Regions from separate parts of the Pantoea sp. App145 genome, predicted to be linked through region 2. Evidence: predicted binding sites of a transcription regulator. Region 2 holds the regulator's gene; each other region holds the start of a gene.

Region 1 (3,625 bases), 1.3 Mb from region 2:
AGGGTGCGACGCGCGTAATCCTGCTGTGGGCCAGAGCCGTGAGCAATAATATTGCGCAGAATATAGGGTGGAATCACACTGTAGGGCATACCAGGCTCCCTGGCAGATGAATGTGCCAGAAAGTATAGATCGAATGTTGCGGGGCGATTCAGGTACGGGATTTACGCCCGGTGGATTTTTGCGGGGTCAATGCGGTGACTTCGCTTTCCACCCAGCCATCATCCAGCCGGGTACGCAGCAAGTCGCCTTTGCTCAGCTGCTGCATTTTTTTCACCACATGACCCTGGGTATCGGTGGTCACGCTAAAACCGCGTGCCAGCGTTGCCAGGGGGCTTACCGCCTCCAGCTGCGCCGCCAGGGTGCCAAAGCGCTGACGATTATGGTTGAGCTGCCGCTCCATCCCCTGCTGCAAACGGTAATGCCACTGCTGAAGCTGTTGCTGGGCACGCAGGATGCGGGGTTGTGGCTGCTGGGTGTTCAGACGCTGCATCAGGCGATCCTGCTGGCGGCTGGCGCTGCGCAGGCGCAGGTCCATCGCCTCAGTCAAACGCTGTTTCAGTTGCAGCAGGGCGGTGCTCTGGCGCGCCAGGCGCAGCTGGGGATGCTGTTGCTGCAACCGATGCTGCATACGGGTAAAGCGACGTTGCTGCTGCGCCAGGTAGTAATCCATCGCCATTTCCAGCCGCTGCTGCTGTGATTGCAGGCGACGAACTAACTCCAGCTGATTACGGCTGACCAGTTCGGCGGCCGCGGACGGCGTGGGGGCGCGCAGGTCGGCAACAAAGTCGGCAATCGTGACATCGGTTTCATGCCCGACTGCGCTGACAATCGGCAGGCGACTGGCGAAAATCGCCCGTGCTACGCGTTCGTCGTTAAAACTCCACAAATCTTCCAGTGAACCGCCACCACGGCCGACGATCAGCACATCACACTCATCACGCAGGTTCGCCAGCTCGATAGCACGCACAATCGCCGCCGGGGCATCCACTCCCTGTACCACCGTGGGATAAATCACCACCGGCAGGGAGGGATCGCGACGATGCAGCACGCGCAGCACATCATGTAGCGCGGCACCAGTGGCAGAGGTAATCACCCCGACCTGACGCGCCGGATCCGGCAGCGGTTGCTTGAATTGCTGATCAAATAAACCCTCCGCCGCCAGCCGGGTTTTAAGCTGCTCAAACTGCTGTTGCAGCAAGCCTTCACCTGCCGGGTGCATGCTTTCAATAATCAGCTGATAATCGCCACGCGGTTCATACAACGTGATGCTGGCACGTACCAGCACCTGCTGACCATGCTGCGGACGAAATGCTACCCGGCGATTGCTGTTACGGAACATGGCGCAACGCACCTGGGCACCATCATCCTTCAGGGTGAAGTACCAGTGGCCGGACGCGGGTTGGGTAAAATTGGAGATCTCTGCACTGAGCCACACCAGCCCCATTTCATTTTCCAGCAGTTGACGCACCGTGGTATTCAGGCGGCTAACGGTAAAAATATTGGCGGTTGGCGGTAGCGACATGTGATGGAGATCAAATAGTAAATCAGAGGGTTAATTAACCGATACTACATGGCTGGTACAGAGGATCAAGAGTTTTTCTGAAAAAACACTGGAGGCAACCGATTTCGGCCTGTATAATGCCGCGGCAATATTTTATCTGTTCTCATTCACCCCCAGGTTGAGATATTGCCATGCTACGAATCGCTAAAGAAGCACTCACATTTGACGACGTTCTGCTCGTTCCTGCTCATTCTACCGTTCTGCCTAACACGGCCGATCTCAGCACCCAACTGACGAAAAACATTCGTCTGAACATCCCTATGCTCTCCGCTGCAATGGACACCGTGACCGAAGCGGGTCTGGCTATCGCGTTGGCACAGGAAGGTGGTCTGGGCTTTATCCACAAAAACATGTCAATTGAGCGCCAGGCGGATGAAGTTCGCAAGGTGAAAAAACATGAAAGCGGCGTGGTGACTGAACCACAAACCGTGCTGCCAACTACCGCCCTGGCGGACGTGAAAGCGCTGACCGAACGTAACGGCTTTGCCGGTTACCCGGTCGTGAATGCCGACAACGAGCTGGTGGGTATCATTACCGGCCGTGACGTGCGTTTCGTTACCGATCTGAGCCTGCCGGTTTCAGCGGTGATGACGCCGAAAGAGCGCCTGGTCACGGTGAAAGAGGGCGAAGCCCGTGACATCGTGCTGCAGAAAATGCACGAAAAACGTGTTGAGAAAGCGCTGGTGGTGGACGATAGCTTCCATCTGCTGGGCATGATCACCGTAAAAGATTTCCAGAAAGCCGAACGTAAACCAAATGCCTGTAAAGATGCGCAGGGTCGTCTGCGTGTGGGTGCTGCGGTGGGGGCAGGCGCGGGCAACGAAGAGCGCGTCGATGCGCTGGTCGCGGCAGGTGTTGACGTTCTGCTGATTGACTCCTCACACGGTCACTCTGAAGGCGTGTTGCAGCGTATTCGTGAAACCCGTGCGAAATACCCGGACCTCGAAATCATCGGTGGCAACGTAGCGACCGGTGCAGGCGCACTGGCGCTGGCGCAAGCCGGTGTGAGCGCGGTGAAAGTGGGTATCGGCCCAGGCTCCATCTGTACTACTCGTATCGTGACTGGCGTGGGTGTTCCGCAGATCACTGCCGTTTCTGACGCAGTAGAAGCGCTGGAAGGCACGGGCATTCCGGTTATCGCCGATGGCGGTATCCGCTTCTCTGGTGACATCGCCAAAGCCATCGCCGCTGGTGCGGCAGCGGTGATGGTCGGCTCTATGCTGGCCGGCACCGAAGAATCTCCGGGTGAAATCGAGCTGTATCAGGGCCGTTCATTCAAATCTTACCGTGGTATGGGTTCACTGGGCGCGATGTCCAAAGGTTCTTCAGACCGCTACTTCCAGAGCGATAACGCTGCTGACAAACTGGTGCCGGAAGGTATCGAAGGTCGCGTTGCTTACAAAGGCCGCCTGAAAGAGATCGTGCACCAGCAGATGGGTGGCCTGCGCTCCTGTATGGGTCTGACCGGTTGTCCGACCATTGACGATCTGCGCACCAAAGCAGAGTTTGTTCGCATCAGCGGCGCGGGCATCTCGGAAAGCCACGTGCACGACGTGACCATCACCAAAGAGTCGCCGAACTACCGCATGGGTTCATAATCCCGTAAGATTTACCGCCCGGCTCCAGCCGGGCGAATTTATTATTAAGTCCATCCCATGGAAACGCCGCAATGACGACTGAAAATATTCATAAACATCGCATTTTGATCCTCGATTTTGGTTCTCAGTATACGCAACTGGTCGCGCGCCGCGTGCGTGAGCTGGGCGTCTACTGCGAACTCTGGGCGTGGGATGTCACCGAAGAGCAAATTCGTCAGTTCAACCCGAACGGCATCATTCTTTCTGGTGGTCCGGAAAGCACCACTGAGCTGAACAGCCCGCGTGCGCCGGAATATGTCTTTAACGCTGGCGTGCCGGTACTGGGCGTGTGCTATGGCATGCAGACCATGGCAATGCAGCTGGGGGGCAAGGTTGAAGGCTCCACAGAGCGTGAATTTGGTTATGCGCAGGTTGAAGTGACCACGCCGAGCGCGCTGATTCGTGACATCGAAGATGCCATCAGCGA
Region 2 (3,625 bases):
GGATAGATCGCACCATTGGCCAGTGCCATGCCGCAGAACGGCAGCAGCAGCGCCCAGAGCGCAGGTGCTGCAAGCTGGGCAACAGCAAACAGACCGACGATGCTCAGGCTGTAAATCACCAGCAACCATGGCAGCAGTTGTTTGCCCTGGAACCGATTCAACAGGGCACGGCAACCAAAGCCACCTACGAGGAAGGCGATGGTCTGCGGTACATAACTCAGACCAATATCGGCGGGTGAAAGCCCGGCATCAGCAAGGATAAAAGGCGAGCCGGTCAGCCAGGCGAAAAAGCTGGCGGAGCAGGCAGAATAAATCAGCACATTGCCGCTGTAGACCTTTGAAGCCAGTAACGTCAACCATCCGGGCTGTGGTGCGCGTGCCGCCTGAGTGCGGGTAGGATTCGCCAGTTGCAGGGTACCGACCAGCAACACCAGCGTGACCAGCGTCAGCAGCAGGAAAATGCTACGCCAGTGGAAATGGCCCATCAGCCAGGCTCCCAGCAACGGGGCCAGCGCCGGTGACAACGCCACCAGCGGCATAATGGTGGCGAAAACTTTGTTCGCCTGCGCCTGTGGATAGCGATCAACCACCAGCGCCTGCCAGCTGACAGCCGCCGCGCATACACCCAGCGCCTGGACAAAACGCAGTGCCAGCATCAGTCGCACATCGGTTACCCACAACATGCCGAGACAGCCCAGCGCGAAGATCACTAATCCGGCCAGCAGAATGGGTTTGCGACCAAAGCGGTCAGACAACGGACCCCAGAAGACCTGCGCACAGGCAAAGCCACCGAGGAACAGGCTCAGGCTGGCGCTGATGGTGCCAGGGGCAGTGGCAAAATCCTGCTGCATGGCACCGAAGGCCGGCAGGTACATATCCGTAGCAAGAAAGCCGAGCATGCTTAGCAAAGCAAGGTAAGGCAAAAATCCTTTTGATGACAACATGGTGATTCTCATTAGACAAATTGAACGCCGGGGAGTGTAAAAGGGTGCGGCAGTCTTTGTGAAACGCTAATATTTGCGAAGTGCTATCAAAAATTTTGCAGGCAAAATCATGTGGTCTGAATACGCGCTTGAAGTGGTGGATGCGGTGGCTCGCAGCGGCAGTTTTAGCGCAGCGGCGCAGGAGTTGCATCGCGTGCCCTCTGCCATCAGCTATACGGTACGCCAGCTGGAAACCTGGCTGGCCGTGCCTTTGTTTGAAAGGCAGCACCGGGAGGTGGTATTGACGGCAGCGGGTGAGCATTTCGTGCGTGAAGGCCGGAGTGTTATCAAAAAAATGCTGGCAACCCGACGCCAGTGCCAGCAACTGGCTAACGGCTGGCGTGGTCAGTTGAGTATCGCGGTTGACTGTATCGTTAAACCGCAGCGTACCCGGCAACTGGTAAAGGATTTCTACCGTCACTTCCCGGATATGGAGCTGATTATCAGCTATGAAGTGTTCAACGGGGTCTGGGATGCGCTGGCTGATGGACGGGTCGATGTGGCGATTGGGGCCACCCAAGCCATTCCGGTCGGTGGGCGTTTCGCCTTCCAGGATATGGGCGCGCTGAACTGGCGTTGCGTGGTCAGTCCCGGGCATCCCCTGACAAAAAGTACCCAGCTGGATGAAGAAACCTTACGGACGTGGCCTTCGCTGGTGCTGGAGGATACGTCGCGGGCGCTGCCGCGGCGTATGACCTGGACGCTGGATAACCAGCGGCGTCTGGTGGTACCGGAGTGGGAAACCGGGATGGATTGCCTGCGGGCAGGTTTGTGCGTGGGCATGGTGCCGGGCCATTTAGCCCGGCGACTGCTGGATAGTGGCGAGTTAACCGAACTGACGCTGCCTGCGCCTTTCCCGGAGAGTCCCTGCTGCGTCAGCTGGTCGGAACAACGCGCTTCACCGGCATTAAGCTGGCTGCTGGATTATCTGGGCGATGCTGAAACGCTCAACCATGAGTGGTTGAGCGAAACGATAGCTTAGCGACGATAATCGCGGAACGGGCCGTCAGCGACTGAGCGGCGTTCAATCAATGTTGGCTGCACTTCGATGGTCTGCGGCTCTTCGCGTTTACTGGTGATGCGATCGAGCAGCATTTCCAGTGCTTTTTCTCCCAGCTGCGCTTTCGGCTGATGAACGGTCGTCAGCGCTGGGGTGAAATACCGGGCGTTGCGCACGTTGTCATAGCCAATCACCGAAATATCCTGTGGCACACGCAGCCCCATTTCATCGGCGGCACAAATCGCGCCCATCGCCATGATATCGCCGCCACAAAACACCGCCGTCGGACGTTGTTTCTGGTTGAGGATCTGCTGCATCGCCTGATAACCGGATTCTGGTTCGAAGTCGCCCTGCACAATCCATTCCGGACGAACGGTAATACCGGCTTCATGCAGTGCCTGCATAAAACCAGCATGACGACCGCCGCCAGTGTTGCGCTCCATCTGGCCGGGGATGGCACCAATGTCGCGATGTCCACGTTCAATCAGGTAACGTCCCGCAAGATAGCCGCCCTGGAAGGCGTTATCCTGCACGGTATCGGTGAAATCACCGCGAGACTCGCCCCAGTCCATCACCACCATCGGAATATTGCGGTTCTCTTCCAGCATGGTGAGCAGGTCGTCCGGATATTCGGAACACATCACCAATAAACCGTCGACGCGCTTTTGCGCCATCATCGAGAGATAAGCACGCTGCTTTTGCAGATCGTTATGCGCATTGCCGAGAATCAGCGTGTAGCCGCGGTCGAAACAGTGGTTTTCTACCGCTTCGATGATTTCCGCGAAATAGGGGGCTTCGCTGGAGGTGGCGAGCAATCCCAGTGTTTTGGTGTGGTTGACCTTCAGGCTACGCGCCACGGCGCTGGGCGAGTAGTGCAGTTCTTTGATCGCTTCCCATACGGCGTTACGCGTCTCTTCCGCGACAAAACGCGTCTTGTTGATGACATGCGAAACCGTGGTGGTGGAGACACCGGCGCGTTTCGCCACATCTTTAATTGTTGCCATGAAAATGGTACTCCCGGGCTTATCGCAACTTACTGATAAGTATATTGTTAAACGTTTGCGTCTGCTAATGGTTTTGCGCCCCAATTTTTGGGGCAAATGGCGAAGAAAAAGGCGTTAACTCTGAGTCTAAATCACTTTAACAGGCCACAAACACAGCGTGCGCAAAATCTGTTGCGCAACGAAAGGCGGCGATTCTAGCAAGCTGACGCGGATAACACGAGATTTTTGCCGGGGGCTGTGCGAAAATTACATTAACCCTTCAATTAATGTGACTAAGGAGTTGTGATGAGTACAGACCTGAAACTCGCGCTGGGTACTACCGTTGGCGCGCTGTTAATGATCATCGTGTTCAGCTTCACCGCGATCCTTCATTAATAAAAAAGCCGGACCTGAAATTTCAGTGTCCGGCTTTTTATTGCGCGGTGACCGCTTAGCGAATGGTTTTTGGCGTCATCATGCGGCGTGCACCGACATAATGCTTCTGCCAGTAATCTTCACCTAATGCGCTAATCTGAATATCTTTACCGGTACGCGGTGACTGAATAAACTTGCCGTTGCCAAGGTAAACACCCACATGGTCAGCGGTACCGCGATGGTTAATGCGGAAGAACACCAAATCTCCTTTCTCCAGCATATCG
Region 3 (3,625 bases), 1.9 Mb from region 2:
ATCTGGCCTGGATAGGCCAGTTTCCAGGCGTCGCTATAACCGGGTTTGGATAGCGTCCAGTATTTCGCGACGTATTTGATCCCTTCATAGGTTACTTTGTCCCCTGCTACATACGGGGTACCCGCTTGCCATTCCGGAAACTCGGTGCCCGGCTGCTCCGGTGTGGTCGGATTTTCCGGTGCAGTGACCGTTATAGTCACGCGCTTCGTGTCTTGTTTGCCATTTTTGGTCACGGTTAATTCATAGATGGCGGTACCGCTGGAATTTGCTGGGAAGAGGGCGCGAACCTTAGCCTGTCCTAATGCGCTTACCCAGCTACCCTTTTCTTCTTCCTGCAGCCAGAAGCTGCCCTTGCCTCCTACGACTTTCCAACTGTATGAATCGGCATTTTTACTGCCGGAAGCATCCAGCTCGCGGACAATCGAGCCATCAGATGAGCTGATGACGCTAAAGTCGGCCGGAACCACCGCGACAGGCGCGTTATCGGTGTTGCCACCGGAATTGTTGTCTCCGTCAAATGTTCCTCCGGCGCTCATAATGACTTCTGTCGGATACGTACCGGTCATGTCATAGGTTGCACAAGTATTGGGGTTCGAATCGGAGATATAGCTCTGCCATGGGGTTGAGGTATCGGAATACACACCCGAGACGTCATTGTACTTAACAACAAAATTGGTACGTTGCGCGCAGGTGAGTTCTCCATTCAAAAACCACTCAGCCCAGCCCAACAGGCTTGGTTGCAGATCTGACCAACGAGCAGGTACGGATACAATACCGATGATGGTCTCTTGACCGGTAGTCTGATCGGTGACGGAACCTTGCCAGGTTGTCAGACTTTGCGCAGCATCCTGTCCGGTGCGTTTCACATTGAAGGTATATTTATGGCCAACTTCCCAGTCATAAGGAATATGGCAACTCATACCGGTATCGGGGTCGGTTGAATCTGCACCACGTTTACAGGATTCAACGTTGCTTTGGGTGCCTTTGCCGAAAATGCTGAACAGTGCGGTTTTGCCATACTCACCATTTGGCTGGAGACCAAAATAAAAACCGCCTTCACTCATATACCAGCCCTGGTAAGCCCAGTACCAGGGGGGAGCTTCATTTGTCATCTCCTGCACTTCCATGCTTGCCGTCAAAGCGCTGAGCATTTTGCTGCTCTGCATGTTGGGATGGGTGCTGAAATGTACGTTCGGTGTGCGTGCTTTATCTCCCTGATCGTTATGCGCTTTTGCCACAGGCACATTGACGGTTAAGAGCGAGAGGGCAATCAAACTTCCGAGTGTTTTCACCTTGAAATTCATCATCGTCCTTTAGATAGATTCATCTGTATTTACAGCCAACGGATGGTTGTTAAGTATGGGGTTTTGTGCGAAATGACATATCCGGATACATCAGAAAACATAGTGACATAAGGCTAAGTAAGAAATTTCTTCTGAAAACCAGGGAAGTTCTTTAGTCGAAGGTAAAAGAACTCAGCTTTTCCCTGCTTAACTCAAATTTTCCCCGGTACAAGCGAAACGTTTCGATGGCGATCACATTTCCGTGATGTCGCCATTGAGTTGCGATGTACATTTTATACACTCCGGTCAGCGAAACGTTTCGCTGTGGAGTGGAAGAAATGAAGAAAGGTCGCTTGTTAAACGCTGAAATCTCTCATGTGATTGCCCGTCTGGGACACACGGATACGCTGACGATTGCTGATGCGGGGTTACCCATTCCGCTGGGGCCGCAACGTATCGATCTGGCGCTGACGCCGGGTACGCCCGAGTTTTTACAGGTTGTTGAGGTGGTAACAGAAGAGATGCAGGTCGAAAGCGCTCTGATGGCGGAAGAGATTAAGCAACACAATCCGCAGCTCCACAGTGCACTGCTCGCCGTGCTCGAAGCCTTGCAACAGCACCAGGGAAATACCATTGCCGTTAGTTACATCAGTCATGAACAGTTCAAACAACAGACTCAGCGTAGTCAGGCGGTCATTCGCAGCGGAGAGTGTTCTCCGTATGCGAATGTCATCCTGAGCGCGGGCGTTACCTTCTGAGGTCGCTATGCAACCGTTATTGCAACTCAAAGGGATTGAAAAGTCATTTCCCGGTGTGAAAGCCCTGAAAGGCGCATCGCTGTCGGTCATGCCTGGGCGTGTCATGGCGCTGGTCGGGGAAAACGGTGCCGGTAAATCCACCATGATGAAGGTGTTGACGGGTATCTACAGCATGGATGCGGGATCGCTACAGTGGCTGGGCCAGGAAACCACCTTCTCCGGGCCGAAAGCATCACAGGAAGCCGGCATCGGTATTATTCACCAGGAACTGAACCTGATCCCGCAACTGACGGTCGCGGAGAACATCTTCCTTGGGCGTGAATTTGTTAACCGTTTTGGGCGCATCGAGTGGAAAAAGATGTATGCCGAAGCGGATACGCTGCTGCAACGCCTCAACCTGCGTTTCAACAGCCATAAGCTGGTGGGTGATTTGTCGATTGGTGACCAGCAAATGGTGGAAATCGCCAAGGTACTCAGTTTTCAGTCGCGGGTGATCATTATGGATGAACCGACTGATGCGCTGACCGATACCGAAACGCTGTCGCTATTCCGCGTCATTAATGAACTGAAGGCGCAGGGCTGCGGCATTGTCTATATCTCCCACCGTATGAAAGAAATTTTCGAGATTTGCGATGACGTCACGGTATTCCGTGATGGTCAGTTTATTGCCGAACGTACGGTCAGCGAACTCAGCGAAGATAGCCTGATTGAGATGATGGTCGGGCGCAAGCTGGAAGAGCAATACCCGCATCTTGACCAGGCGCCAGGCGCGGTACGTTTGCAGGTGGAAAACCTGAGTGGCCCAGGGGTGCATGAAGTCAGCTTCACCCTGCGCAAAGGGGAAATCCTCGGCGTTTCTGGTCTGATGGGTGCGGGCCGTACCGAATTGATGAAGCTGCTATACGGCGCACTGCCACGTAGCGGCGGCAAGGTGATGCTTGATGGCCGTGAAGTCGTGACGCGCGCACCGCAGGATGGCCTGGCAAATGGCATCGTTTATATCTCTGAAGATCGTAAACGCGATGGCCTGGTGTTGGGCATGTCGGTGAAAGAAAACATGTCGCTGACCGCATTGCGCTATTTCAGCCGTGGCAACGGTAGCCTGAAGCACGCTGAAGAACAGCTGGCAGTCGGCGATTTCATCCGCCTGTTCAACGTCAAAACCCCTTCAATGGAGCAGCCGATTGGCCTGCTTTCCGGGGGGAATCAGCAAAAAGTGGCGATTGCCCGTGGGCTGATGACGCGACCGAATGTGCTGATCCTTGATGAGCCGACGCGTGGCGTTGATGTTGGTGCCAAAAAAGAAATCTATCAGTTAATCAATCAGTTTAAAGCCGATGGGCTGAGCATCATCCTGGTATCGTCCGAAATGCCGGAAGTGCTGGGCATGAGTGACCGCATTCTGGTGATGCATGAAGGCCATCTGAGTGGCGAATTTACCCGTGAGCAGGCTACCCAGGAATCCCTGATGGCGGCAGCAGTCGGTAAGCAACACAGCGAGGAGTTAGTTGTATGAGTACCCAAACCTTACCCGCCAGCCGTCGCTGGTTCAGCAAAGCTTGGTTGCTGGAGCAGAAATCGCTG
Region 4 (3,625 bases), 740 kb from region 2:
ATAACTGCCTAAACCTATGAATTTTCATAGGTGTTTTTTTGCTTCTGATTTACATCATTTATCACTCCATATATAAATCATCACATGACGTAGAGATACTCAATTTAACGGATGAATAGGCAGTGGAGCGAAAAGGGAAAATGAATCTTAAAGACTGGCATATAGAGGATATTCTTGCTGCTGTTAGAAAAAAGAAGAAGTCTCTCGCTGCACTTTCAAGGGAAAATGGCCTTGCTGCTGGAACATTAAATAATGCCCTGCGAAAACCCTGGCCACGAGGAGAAAAAATTATTGCGCATGCATTAGGCCTGACTCCCGACGAAATATGGCCCAGTCGGTACCCAGGTGGCAAGAAAAAACAAAAAAAACCACCACCAGAAAAGAATATTGAATCTTAAAGGGCGACTGCGCGATAAATCGCGCCGCTACAAATGCGCTGCGGTTTTTGCTAATCAATTCAGAGAGATGGACATAACCGTAGCGGCGCGATTTATCGCGCGCCGTTAAAAGGCACAGCAACAAGGCTCATTAGCACGGAATTCGGGGCCGGTCACAGGAAATGCAAAGGGCGGCCATTGCACATGCCGCCCTTTGTCCGGTCGCCCACCAGCGAGCTGAAACTACCTTAGCCCGTGGCGAACGCAATCACTCTGCAGCGATTACGCACTCAGCCAACCCAGTTTAATCACAAACAGGATCGACATAATAATCAGCGCCGCATTTACCTCTTTAGTACGCCCGCTCAACAGCTTCACTACCGTCCAGGTAATAAAACCAAACGCAATACCGTTGGCGATGGAGTAAGTCAGCGGCATGGTCAGCGCAGTCACGGTGACTGGTGCTGCGGTGGTGATGTCTTTCCAGTCAATCTCCGCCAGGCCGGATGCCATCAGCACGGCGACAAACAGCAGCGCCGGAGCCGTTGCGAATACCGGCACGCTACCCGCCAGCGGCGAGAAGAACAGGCTGAGCAGGAACAGAATGGCAACCACAATCGCCGTCAGACCGGTACGACCACCGGCGCTGACGCCCGCTGCCGATTCCACATAACTGGTGGTGGTTGAGGTACCCAGCAGTGAACCAAACAATGCTGCCGCACTGTCGGCAATCAGCGCACGGCCCATTTTCGGCACGTTACCCTGCTCATCCGCCAGACCGGCACGCTTCGTCACACCCAGCAACGTACCGGTGTTGTCGAACACGTCCACAAACAGGAAGGCAAAAATCACGCTCACCAGGCCGACGTTAAAGGCACCCGCGATATCCAGATGCAGGAAAGTCGGGGCGATTGACGGCGGCGCAGAGAACACGCCACCAAACGGCGTCAGGCCAATGCCCATCGACAGGAAGGTGACGATCAGAATACCGATCAGCACAGCACCGGTTACGCGACGCGCTTCCAGCACCACGATGATGACAAAGCCCAGCAGTGCCAGCAGTGGACCCGGCTTGGTCAGATCACCCAGACCCACCAGCGTCGCCGGGTTATCTACCACGATACCCGCCCCTTCCAGCGCAATCAGCGCCAGGAACAGGCCGATACCCGCCGCAATCCCGGCGCGCAATGGCAACGGGATGCTGGCAATAATCCATTCACGAATTTTGAACACCGACAAGGCAAAGAAGATACAGGCAGAGAGGAATACCGCACCCAGCGCGATTTGCCAGGTGTAGCCCATATGCAGTACCACTGTGTAAGTAAAGAAGGCGTTGAGGCCCATACCCGGTGCCAACGCAATCGGGTAGTTGGCAATCAGGCCCATCAGGACGCAGCCAATCGCCGCCGCCAGACAGGTCGCCACAAAGACCGCACCCTTATCCATGCCAGTGGCACCGAGGATGCTTGGGTTAACGAACAGGATATAGGCCATTGCCAGGAAGGTGGTTATGCCCGCAATAACTTCGGTGCGGACCGTTGTGTTGTGCGCTTTTAGCTTGAATAGTTTTTCTAACATCATCATCTCTCGTGATGGGGAGACGTCACTGACGTGCGTTCTCTTGCCAATGGGGTGTGCATGCGCGTTATTGTTTCGGGAAAAAGCAGACGGGGCTGCATGCTCTGCCATCGATCCGCCTTGTATACAAACTCCTTTCCCCTCAGTCCTCATAGCAATTGCTATGCCATGCCGGGACGCAATCGTTTACCTTCTCAATCACAGCACCGGCTAAGACTATTCTGAACCAGAACGAGGCGCGATTATGGTGCATTGCACCATGTCCGCGCAATCGTTTTCCCACACGTCAATGGGGGCATGAAAAAAGATTGCGGTAACGCACGCTTTCGCATTCTGTCAGGCGATGTCGCTCACGTTTCTGTTGCCTGATGCAGCAGGCAAAAGCGGTCGGTATACACTCTCCGTTAACTCTTCCATAACAAAAGAGGCCCGTAATGAAGCCCGCAATTCTGGTAGTGGATGACGATCGTGCCGTCTGCGAACTGCTGCATGATGTGTTGAGTGAACATGTTTTTACCGTTTATAGCTGCCACCAGGGCAAAGACGCGCTGACCTTACTGGCGGCGCATCCGGAAATTTCGCTGGTCATGCTGGATATGATGCTGCCGGACACCAACGGCCTGCTGGTGTTGCAGCAGATGCAACGACAACGGCCCGAACTGCTGGTGATCATGCTGACCGGCATGGGATCGGAAGCGGATATGGTGGTCGGGCTGGAAATGGGCGCGGACGATTATATTGCCAAACCCTTCAATCCCCGCGTGGTGGTGGCACGCGCCCGTGCCGCATTACGCCGTTGCGGACGGCTGGCGCAACCAGACAACCTTCAGGATGACGGCTGGCAATTTAATGGCTGGCGGCTGGATGAAGCACGTTGCCAGTTGTTCAACCCCCAGCGCGAAAGTGTGCCGCTCACCCAGGGCGAGTATGCGCTGCTGCGCGCGCTGGTGTGCCATGCACGCAAAGTGCTGACGCGCGATCAATTGCTGGAACTCACCCACAGCGAAACCCTGGATGTATTTGATCGCACCATTGATGTGTTGATCATGCGGCTGCGGCGCAAGATTGAAATGAATCCGCACCAACCCAGCCTGATCCGCACCATCCGCGGCCTCGGTTATGTTTTTTCCGCCGATGTGATGCGCCCGGCGTCGGTAGCGCCGGTCACGCAAATCGCCTGACCCATCCAGCGCTGCATCTCACTCAAAGGGCGGGTGCCGTCCAGCGCATTGGCCGCATGCAAATTGAAACAGGCGCAGGTATGCGCCAGCTTTAGGGTGTCGGTCATCGGCCAGCCCTGGTGGCTGGCATACAGTACCCCGGCACAGAAGGCATCCCCTGCGCCGACGCTGCCAACAATCTCCTCCGGCTGTAACTGCCACGCCGGTTGCCAGTGCCCTTCACCACCGACCTGCAATCCCCATGCGCCCTCGGGGGCATGGATCACCACGCGCTGACGCACCCCCTGCTGCGCCAGCCAGCGGGCAGCGGCAGCAAAGCTGGCGGGTGCTGCCAGTCCCTGTGTACTGCGCAGGCTGATGCCGGTGAGCGATTGCGCTTCCAGTTCGTTAATCACCAGATAGTCGAGCCAGCGTAACGCGGGCACCACCAATGCCTGATACTCCCCGGCACGCGACACCAGATCGAGTGAGGTCAGATAACCGCGCTGC

The links. The regulator PurR, encoded in region 2, represses purine synthesis genes. The targets are predictions, from matches to a motif close to CANGCAAACGTTTGCNTG.
Region 1: the regulator PurR is predicted to act here: its motif matches at 1,614-1,631, upstream of guaB (IMP dehydrogenase).
Region 3: the regulator PurR is predicted to act here: its motif matches at 1,591-1,608, upstream of rbsD (D-ribose pyranase).
Region 4: the regulator PurR is predicted to act here: its motif matches at 2,131-2,148, upstream of RCF31_RS01065 (NCS2 family permease).

Annotation. Positions count from the first base shown of each region.
Region 1 is NZ_CP133290.1:3,995,029-3,998,653, forward strand. It holds gene RCF31_RS18460 (M4 family metallopeptidase) at 1-89, opposite strand, end outside; gene xseA (exodeoxyribonuclease VII large subunit) at 149-1,522, opposite strand; gene guaB (IMP dehydrogenase) at 1,693-3,159, shown strand; gene guaA (glutamine-hydrolyzing GMP synthase) at 3,231-3,625, shown strand, end outside.
Region 2 is NZ_CP133290.1:980,360-983,984, reverse strand. It holds gene punC (purine nucleoside transporter PunC) at 1-944, opposite strand, end outside; gene punR (DNA-binding transcriptional activator PunR) at 1,054-1,965, shown strand; gene purR (HTH-type transcriptional repressor PurR) at 1,962-2,987, opposite strand; gene RCF31_RS04365 (YnhF family membrane protein) at 3,273-3,362, shown strand; gene RCF31_RS04360 (C40 family peptidase) at 3,418-3,625, opposite strand, start outside.
Region 3 is NZ_CP133290.1:2,864,183-2,867,807, forward strand. It holds gene RCF31_RS13070 (carbohydrate-binding protein) at 1-1,307, opposite strand, end outside; gene rbsD (D-ribose pyranase) at 1,622-2,041, shown strand; gene rbsA (ribose ABC transporter ATP-binding protein RbsA) at 2,049-3,557, shown strand; gene rbsC (ribose ABC transporter permease) at 3,554-3,625, shown strand, end outside.
Region 4 is NZ_CP133290.1:244,383-248,007, reverse strand. It holds gene RCF31_RS01070 (helix-turn-helix domain-containing protein) at 141-398, shown strand; gene RCF31_RS01065 (NCS2 family permease) at 660-1,958, opposite strand; gene RCF31_RS01060 (response regulator) at 2,390-3,136, shown strand; gene RCF31_RS01055 (carbohydrate kinase family protein) at 3,073-3,625, opposite strand, start outside.